Regions from separate parts of the Streptomyces sp. NPDC029292 genome, predicted to be linked through region 2. Evidence: riboswitches for the same ligand, from Rfam matches in the RefSeq annotation. Region 2 holds a riboswitch; each other region holds the start of a gene.
The links. A riboswitch is a leader RNA that binds a small molecule or an ion and turns the genes downstream of it on or off. The one in region 2 is predicted to bind cobalamin.
Positions count from the first base shown of each region.

Region 1 (2,179 bases), on a different contig from region 2:
CCCCGCAACTCGGCCAGACAGTCCAAAACGGTCCCGAGGAGCTGCTCCTGCCGTCCTCCGTGATACCCGCGCGCCGAGAGCTCGCCCACCGGCTTGCCCATGAGCACCACCTGACTGCTGCGGTCGCTCCCCGGCTTCAGCAGCACGGGATTCATCAGCGCGGTGGGCTCCACGCGAGCCGCCTGCGCCTGCATGGCCTGCGCACGCCCGATCTCCGCGCCCTCGCGCGTCACGAACGAGTTCAGGGACATGTTCTGCGCCTTGAACGGCGCGACCTTGACGCCCTGCCGCACCAACCACCGGCAGATCCCGGCGGTCACGACGCTCTTGCCCGCGTCGGAGGTGGTACCGGCGATCAGCAGCCCGCCGCTCATGATGTGGCCCCCCTCGAAAGCAGCCGCCCGGCGGCACTCACGCCGAGCGCGAGCCAGCCCACGCGCCGCGACAGCCGTACGGCCCGCTCGATGTCGTGGACCGCGACGGCGCGGCCCTCCCCGTTCAGTACGGGCCGGTGCTCGACCCTTCCCCCGTACGAGAGGGTCCCGCCGAGCCGCACGCCGAGCGCGCCCGCGAACGAGGCCTCCACGGGCCCGGCGTTGGGACTCGGATGCCGGCCGGCGTCCGCGCGCCAGGCGCGCACGGCCCCGCGCGGATCGCTGCCCGCGACGGCGGCGAGCACGGCGGTCAGCCGGGCCCCCGGCCACCCCGCGACATCGTCGAGCCGCGCGGAAGCCCACCCGTATCGCCGGTACTTGGGCGACTTGTGCCCGACCATCGCGTCGAGCGTGTTCACCGCGCGGAACCCGACAAGACCGGGCACACCGCCCAGCGCCCCCCACACGAGGGCGCCCACCACGGCGTCGGACGTGTTCTCGGCAACGGACTCGACGACGGCCCGCGCGATGCCGTCGGAGTCCAGCGACTGGGGATCCCGCCCGCACAGATGGGGCAGCCGCTCCCGGGCCACCTCGACATCGCCGACCGTGAGCGCCTCGCCGATCGCCCGTGCCTCGCGCCCGAGGGAGGTCCCCCCGACGACGGCCCAAGTGGCGGCGGCGGTCAGCGCGATGGAGGCGGTACGGGAGGCGCGTACGGAATGGCTCGCGAGCGCCGCGAGCCCGGCGGCACCGCCCACGCACACGGCGGTGTGCAGAGCGCCCCACCCGCGGTGGTCCCGCCACAACACCCGCTCCACGGCTCCCGCTGCCCGCCCGAACGCGGCGACCGGATGTCCCCGGCGCGGGTCGCCGAGCAGCAGGTCACCGAGAAGGCCGGCGGCGGCGCCGTACGCGAAGACGCGATCGGCACGCACCGGTTCAGCCGACCGTCAGGTCGGGTACAACCGTCGTTCGCGTCATTCGCTTCGTGGGCAAAGCACTTGGGCAGCCGCGCATGGCGATATGTCCTCACTCAGGGTGTCCACGCCCTGGTTCGACGAGACCGGCGGTGAGAGTTCCTGGCTCCCGAGGACTTCATTCCCCGGTGACAGTGGCGGGACCGCGCCGGATTCGCACCGGCTTCCTCTCTTGCCGCCGTACTTGGCTCCGGCAGTCCACCACGGGGTTAGAACACCCGTCAACTTGCTGTTGACCTGCGCGGGGAGAGTGTGCTGAGGCCCACACCCGTGGGCACACCAGCCCGCTGTGCGCCCCTCGTGCCGCGCATTCACCCGCATGAGGTGATTACCCGTCAGAGCGTTGCGGTCGCGGTGCGTGACGCCCTGCAATGTCCTGCGATCCACCAAGTTGTGCCATGGGGCGAGCGGAAGACGCGGCAGATCGCACCGCGAACGGGGATCGGCGAGGGCGGCGCACTGGATTTTGCGCCGGGGCATCACAATCCCAGGACGTCGACGCCTGGTTCTTCGTCGGCAATCTCCTGTCCGGGGCGACTGAGATGGGCACCGTCGACTACGACCTGGACCGCCTCATCGACGGCAAGCCCGACCAACTCTGCGAGCTGCTGGGCCCGCACCCCCCTGACGTGGGGCTCCCGTCCTCGTTCGCCGTCCCCCCGGAGGCAAACATGCGTCCGCCCTGCCCGGACCACCCATAAGGCGGCCCCGACAGGGCGGACGACGAAGCTGCGGCCCGCAGCCGTACGACTCAGGCCACGATGATGAAGATCCCGTACGCCACCGCAGCCGCACACGCCGCGAAGCAGGCGTACGCGCCGGTGA
Region 1 covers NZ_JBVHXR010000014.1:85,210-87,388, reverse strand. Annotated here, with positions in the region: gene ACZ4WS_RS28290 (cobyric acid synthase) at 1-374, opposite strand, end outside; gene ACZ4WS_RS28285 (cobalamin biosynthesis protein) at 371-1,312, opposite strand; cobalamin riboswitch at 1,432-1,572, opposite strand; gene ACZ4WS_RS28280 (hypothetical protein) at 1,897-2,055, shown strand; gene ACZ4WS_RS28275 (hypothetical protein) at 2,106-2,179, opposite strand, start outside.
Region 1: linked by a shared signal. The riboswitch ahead of ACZ4WS_RS28285 (cobalamin biosynthesis protein) and the one ahead of nicT (Nickel transporter NicT) in region 2 are both predicted to bind cobalamin.

Region 2 (2,179 bases):
TTCACCTTCGAGCTGATGGGGAGCGAGCACACCATCGCGGCGGGCAAGTCCCAGACGGTGACGATCCCGCTGCAGGAGGACCAGGCGTACGACTTCACCATCAAGGGTCCGAACGGCTTCGAGAAGCGGTTCACCGGCATGCTCGACTGCAAGACACAGGGCAGCGCCGGCGACGTCACGACCCAGACGGTCGGTGAGAGCCCGGCGTCGGTGGGCGGCACCTCCACCGGAGGCACCGACCTCGCCGAGACCGGCAGCTCCGGCGCGACCCCGATCATCGCGGGCATCGCCATCGCCCTCGTCGTGATCGGCGGCGCGGCGGTGTTCCTCGTCCGCAAGAAGAAGGCACCGGCGCAGGACTGAGCAACAACCGCACCTTGGCAACTCAACAGTGAGTGAGCGCACCACGGAAACTCCGTGAGCCCGCGGCCCCGGCCCGCCCCAGGCGTCCGGGGCCGCCGCCTTCCCGGCTCCCGCGCCCGGGGCGGCTCAGCCCCCGTCGGACACGCAGTGCTCGAGGAGTGCGGTGGTCGGCCCGTCGGTCACCCGGTAGCGCACGACCCGCCCGTCCTTGTCGCCCTCGACGACCCCGGCCGTACGGAGCAGACGCAGGGCCTGAGAGACGGCGGGGTCGTTCATGCCGGTGGCGATGGCGAGGTCGGAGACGGCAAGCGGGCCGGCCCGGTGCAGGGCCAGCAGAAGGGCGAGGCGACGCGGGTCGGCGAGGAGGGAGAAGCGGTCGGCCCAGGTGCGTACGTGCCCGGGCTCACCGATGGCTGCGACGGCGTCGCAGACGCGGTGGCCGTCGATGGTCCGGCGGTCGGCGCGCTCGGCGGGGACGAGGTGCATGAGCTCATCTTCGCAGGCGCCGTTATGTGATCTTCAATACCTGCGCAGGTATGCAGCTTTGCAGGGGAGCCCGGCCGCCTCTACGGTTGATGGGCCGTGGTGTTCGGGAAGACCGGTGACGGCCTCTTCATCCTCGAAGGGGCCCAGGCCGGAGCGGCCCTCGCCACTGTGATCGGGCCTCAGATCAGATACATGCGTGGTGAATTCACCTGCGCACGAAGTGACTTGAGGCGCCCCGTCCCACTTCGGCCACTGGTCGCCACACGGCGGCCGGGAAGGCGGGACGGTGCGGACCCCCGTCAGCCAGGAGACCGGCCACGGCATCTCACGAAGTGATCCACGAGGTGCTGGAGCGTGACCATATGACCCTGCCCACGCAGTCGTCCCCACCCGCCGCCGGATTCCGCTGGCGGCGCGAGGACACCGTCCGAACCGCCGTACTCCTGGCCGTGATAGCCGCGCTGCACGTCGTCGCGTTCGGCATCCTGTTCCTGCTCGTCGTCCCGGAGCACTACGAGGTCGGCTCCAAGGCGTTCGGCATCGGTCTCGGCGTCACCGCGTACACCCTGGGCATGCGGCATGCCTTCGATGCCGACCACATCGCCGCGATCGACAACACGACACGCAAGCTGATGGCCGACGGCAAGCGGCCGGTGTCGGTGGGCTTCTGGTTCGCCCTCGGGCACTCCAGTGTGGTGGTCGTCCTCGCCGCACTCATCGCCGGAGGCACCCAGCTGGCCGGGCGGATCATGAACGAGGGATCCAGTACGCACCAGGTGCTCGGAGTCATGGGCACCATGATCTCCGGGTCCTTCCTCTACCTGATCGCCGCCCTCAACCTCGTCGCGCTCTTCGGCATCCTGCGGGTCTTCCGGGCCATGCGGGCCGGTACGTACGACGAGGCCGAGCTCGAACAGCACCTGGATTCCCGGGGGTTCATGAACCGCATCCTGGGCCGGTTCACGAAGTCCATCACGCGGCCCGGGCAGATGTTCCCGCTGGGCTTCCTCTTCGGGCTCGGCTTCGACACCGCCACCGAGGTCACGCTGATGGTGATGGCGGGCAGCGGCGCCGCGGCCGGGCTGCCCTGGTACGCGATCCTGTGCCTGCCGTTGCTGTTCGCGGCGGGGATGAGCCTGTTCGACACGCTGGACGGCACCTTCATGAACTTCGCCTACCAGTGGGCCTTCTCCAACCCGGTGCGGAAGGTCTTCTACAACCTCACCATCACCGGCCTGTCCATCGCGGTGGCCTTCTTCATCGGCACGATCGAGCTGGTGGGCGTGCTGCACGACAAGTTCGACCTGCGCGACGCGGTGACCGGCTGGAT
Region 2 covers NZ_JBVHXR010000004.1:6,983-9,161, reverse strand. Annotated here, with positions in the region: gene ACZ4WS_RS11195 (Cys-Gln thioester bond-forming surface protein) at 1-363, shown strand, start outside; gene ACZ4WS_RS11190 (helix-turn-helix domain-containing protein) at 490-849, opposite strand; cobalamin riboswitch at 930-1,183, shown strand; gene nicT (Nickel transporter NicT) at 1,212-2,179, shown strand, end outside.

Region 3 (2,179 bases), on a different contig from region 2:
TACATCGGCCTCACGGCGTTCGTCCTGAACGTGGTCGTGACCGTCGTCCTCACCTTCGCCTTCCGCGCGTTCAAGGCCCCGGAGGGCGTCGACGAGACGTCTCCGGAGGACTACACGGCGGACGCGGGCGACCCTGGCGTCGAGGTGGAGCTCCCGCCGGCCACGGCCGGGGCGACCCACTAGGCGGGCACCACCGCCCCGCCCCGCCCCCTCAAACGCCGGAGGAGCTGATTTTCAGCCCCTCCGGCGTTTGAGGAGCGGGGTCTGGGGCGGAGCCCCAGGACGGGACGGGCAGGGGCGGAGGGGGCGAAAATCCGGCGGCCCGCCACCGCTCCCCTGATGCACACTCCCCGGATGGACATCCTCATCCGACGGGCGCAGCCCGAGGAATACCCCACCCTCGGTGAGATCACCGCCCAGGCCTACCTCGATGACGGCCTGCTCGACTTCGGGGAGAGCGACGAGTACCTGGGCGAACTGCGGGACGTTGCGAAGCGGGCCGCCGCGGCCGACGTACTCGTCGCCGTCGACGGGAACCGCGTACTCGGCGGCGTCACCTTCGTACCCCAAGGCGGCCCCATGGCCGACATAGCCCGCCCCGGCGAAGCCGAGATCCGCATGCTCGCGGTAGCGCGCGAGGCCCGCGGCAGAGGCACCGGCGAGGCCCTCGTCCGCGCCTGCGTGGACCGCGCACGGGCCACGGACGGCTGCGTACGCGTCGTGCTGTCCACCCAGCGCACCATGCACACCGCCCACCGCATCTACGAGCGCCTCGGCTTCACCCGCGCCCCCGAGCGCGACTGGAACCCGATCCCGCACCTGGACGACATCCTGCTGCTCACCTATGGGTTGACACTCTGACACCCTCCGAAGCCGACACGACACAACATGTGGGGGTGCCACCGCAGCCCGGCACAAGATGTATGCTCATGCTCGCTGTCGCCGCAGGGGAATCCGGTGCGAATCCGGAACTGTCCCGCAACGGTGTACTTGTGCGTATCCGCCCCCAGGGCGAGCCGCGTACGAGAGTCAGTCCGAGGACCTGCCGACAGCGCGCCCCGGCCATCCGGCCCGGGTGACATGACGTCCGGGCCTCGCGGAATGGGCCGGTGGACGCGGCGCACCGCTGCCAAAAGCGTGCGCTCGTGTGCCCCGCCGCCCCCGCAAGGCCCCGTGCCGAGCGAGGGAGAGCCCCACGTGACCATCGCGCCAGCCGATCCGGCCTCAGCTTCAGCGACGCAGGCCCCGGTGGAGACGGACGGTCCCGGTACCGCGCTGCTGCGGACCCTGACCGACCTCACCGCCGACCTCCCCGACGCCGACCCCGGCCGGGTCGCCGCCGCCGCGCTGCGCGGCCGGTCCGCGCGCGCGGACGAGACGGAGCTGCGCGAGCTGGCCACCGAGGCGGCCGCGGGCCTGATCTCCGAGGACCCCGCCTACTCCCGGCTGGCAGCCAGGCTGCTGACGATCAGCATCGCGGCGGAGGCCGCCTCACAGGGCGTCACGTCCTTCTCCGAGTCGGTCGCCGTCGGCCACCGCGAGGGCCTCATCGCGGACCGCACGGCCGAGTTCGTACGCCTGCACACGGCCCGCCTGGACGCGCTCATCGCCGCCTCCTTCGCTGAGGGTGCCGACGACCGCTTCGGCTACTTCGGTCTGCGCACTCTGCACAGCCGCTATCTGCTGCGGCACCCGATCACCCGGCACGTGATCGAGACGCCCCAGCACTTCATACTGCGGGTGGCGTCCGGTCTCGCCGAGGACGACACGGCCCATTCCGTGGACGAAGTCGCGGCCCTCTACGGGCTCATGAGCCGCCTCGACTACCTCCCCTCCTCCCCCACACTCTTCAACTCCGGTACGCGGCACCCCCAGATGTCGTCCTGCTACCTCCTCGACTCCCCGCTGGACGAGCTGGACTCCATCTACGACCGCTACCACCAGGTCGCGCGCCTCTCGAAGCACGCGGGCGGCATCGGACTCTCGTACTCCCGGATCCGGTCGCGCGGTTCGCTGATCCGCGGCACCAACGGGCACTCCAACGGCATCGTCCCGTTCCTGAAGACCCTCGACGCCTCGGTCGCCGCGGTGAACCAGGGTGGCCGGCGCAAGGGCGCGGCCGCGGTCTACCTGGAGACCTGGCACTCCGACATCGAGGAGTTCCTGGAGCTGCGCGACA
Region 3 covers NZ_JBVHXR010000002.1:616,769-618,947, reverse strand. Annotated here, with positions in the region: gene mctP (monocarboxylate uptake permease MctP) at 1-183, shown strand, start outside; gene ACZ4WS_RS07690 (GNAT family N-acetyltransferase) at 355-861, shown strand; cobalamin riboswitch at 924-1,064, shown strand; gene ACZ4WS_RS07685 (ribonucleoside-diphosphate reductase subunit alpha) at 1,198-2,179, shown strand, end outside.
Region 3: linked by a shared signal. The riboswitch ahead of ACZ4WS_RS07685 (ribonucleoside-diphosphate reductase subunit alpha) and the one ahead of nicT (Nickel transporter NicT) in region 2 are both predicted to bind cobalamin.

Region 4 (2,179 bases), on a different contig from region 2:
TGGTGGACGAGCCCGACGTCGAGTCCGCCGGAGGCGAGCAGCCGCAGCTGTTCCTCGGCGGTGACCTCGTGCAGGTCGACGGAGAGGCCCGGGGAGCGCTCCGCGCAGGCGGCCAGCAGCGCGGACAGTACGGCGGCCGTGGTGTCGGGCGGCACGCCCGCGCGCAGCGGACCCAAGGCTCCGTCCCATCTCCGACCTGCCGGAGGGCGACACGCTCGCCTACCAGGTGACGGTCGGGAGCGGCGGCCCTTCGGCGTTCCTGATGGGCGCCAGCGACTTCCCCATTGCCGTCCGGTACACCGTCGCGGACACGGCGTACCGTGTCCTGCTCGCCCCGCGTGCTGTGTGCCGCGGTCGGTGCGGACAGCCGCGGTCGGCAGCCGCGCTCAGGGGTGCGGCGATCCGAAGGCCCCGACGAGAATCGGGGCCTTCGGATGAACTGCCGGGGTGACGTTCTCAGCGCGGTACAGGCGTTGCCCGCGTACCGGCTCCGCGCTCCTCGGCAGCGTCCGTCCGAGGGGACAGCACCCGCTCCGCCAGGAAGCCGAAGACAAGACCGAAGGCAGTCCACAGGGTCAGCTGTATGGCGAGGGCCGCAAGGCGGAACTGCCAGAGCAGAGTGGCGGAGAAGTCCTTCGGGACCTCATTGACGGCCGGCAGGAACGCGTAAGCCAGACCGATGGCGAGGACGAAGAACGCGCCCGCGGCCGGCGTCGCGTTCCAGTTGCCCAGGCGCGGCGCGAGGCGCTTGCCCAGGATGACGGTCGCGACGGCGAGCAGCACGCTGAGCACCATCATCAGGAAGTACAAGGTGGTGCGCTTGCCGATGGTGTCGGGGTCGCCGACGGACGGCGGATTGGCCGGGTACTTCAGGAACGGCACGACATAGACGGCGACCAGGCCCGCGGCCGACAGGAGCAGCGCGCTCGCGCGCGGTCCGAAGCGGCCGATCCTTCCGAGCGCGAAGCAGTACGCGAGGGCGGTGATTCCTCCGAAAGCGACCCCGTAGACGAGGACACCGGTGGCCAGGCCGCCCGTGGACTGCATCGTGCGGGTGACGGCTTCCACGCCGTGCTCGTGCGAGTGCGCCTCCTCATAGGCGATCGCCGAGTCCACGCGCGGCTCACCCAGGAAGTAGGCGACGACCAGGGCGAGCAGGCCCGCGGCGAGACCCGCGAGCATGCCACGCACCAGGAGATTTCTGACAATTGCGGAATTCATGAGCTCGTACGCTTCCTTGTCGCCGTCAGTGGCAGGGGAAGCCGAGCAGGTGGCGGCCGTCGTGGACCCACTCGTGGACGTTCTCGCCGGACACGAGTGAGGTGGCGCCCTGTTCGGCGCCGACGAAATAGAGCAGAACCAGCATCAGAATGCCGAAGAAGACCGCCCAAGGGACGATCGCGCCGATCGGCAGCTTGGCGGGAACGGCAGTGGGTGTAACGGTCGGCTGAGCGACGGACTGCGCCATGGGGCAGAACCTCCTGGGGAACTCGCGTCCCATCTCGGTGGTGCACAGGACGACGGCCGCGGGTCTGACTTGCTCGACCTTCACCACCCCTGGCGGGAGCGGTTCTTGCTGGGCTTACAGTGGCGCGACCGTGCCGGATTCCCACCGGACTTCCGCCGAACCGTCGTCAATATCGTCGAGACCGTACCGCGAAGCGGGAATGCCGCCAAGGGCGCACGGTGCGCTGGGGGGGGCGCACCGTGCGCCGACCCGCGCCTCAGTTTCCAGACCTGACAAGAGTTTTGAGCACGAGAGTGGACGTATGACGAGCCGAGTGATCTTGATCTCAGCCGCGATCAGTGCGGCGCTGCGGGAGGCCCGCTTCGACGACGGGTGCGCTCTCGATGCCCTGGGGGCCGCGCGTGCCCGGTCGGCTGCGGGAACGCTTCCAGCGGCCGACCGTGCGTTGGCGTCGCCCACCGCGCGCTGCCGGGAGACCTCCGACGCACTCGGCCTCGATGCCCTGCCCGTGCCCGAACTGTCCGGACTCGCCATGGGGCGCTGGCAGGGCCGGACCCTCGACGAGGTTGGCGCCAAGGAGCCGGACGAACTCGCCACCTGGCTGACGGACCCGACGGCTGCCCCGCACGGCGGCGAGTCAGTGAGCCAGCTCTGCGCCCGCGTCGCGCTCTGGCTGGAGACGGCCGGGCAGACCTCCGGCCGGACGATCGC
Region 4 covers NZ_JBVHXR010000013.1:33,428-35,606, reverse strand. Annotated here, with positions in the region: gene ACZ4WS_RS26640 (LysR substrate-binding domain-containing protein) at 1-167, opposite strand, end outside; partial or broken gene ACZ4WS_RS26635 (MBL fold metallo-hydrolase) at 173-280, shown strand; gene ACZ4WS_RS26630 (CbtA family protein) at 457-1,221, opposite strand; gene ACZ4WS_RS26625 (CbtB domain-containing protein) at 1,247-1,468, opposite strand; cobalamin riboswitch at 1,506-1,669, opposite strand; gene ACZ4WS_RS26620 (histidine phosphatase family protein) at 1,770-2,179, shown strand, end outside.
Region 4: linked by a shared signal. The riboswitch ahead of ACZ4WS_RS26625 (CbtB domain-containing protein) and the one ahead of nicT (Nickel transporter NicT) in region 2 are both predicted to bind cobalamin.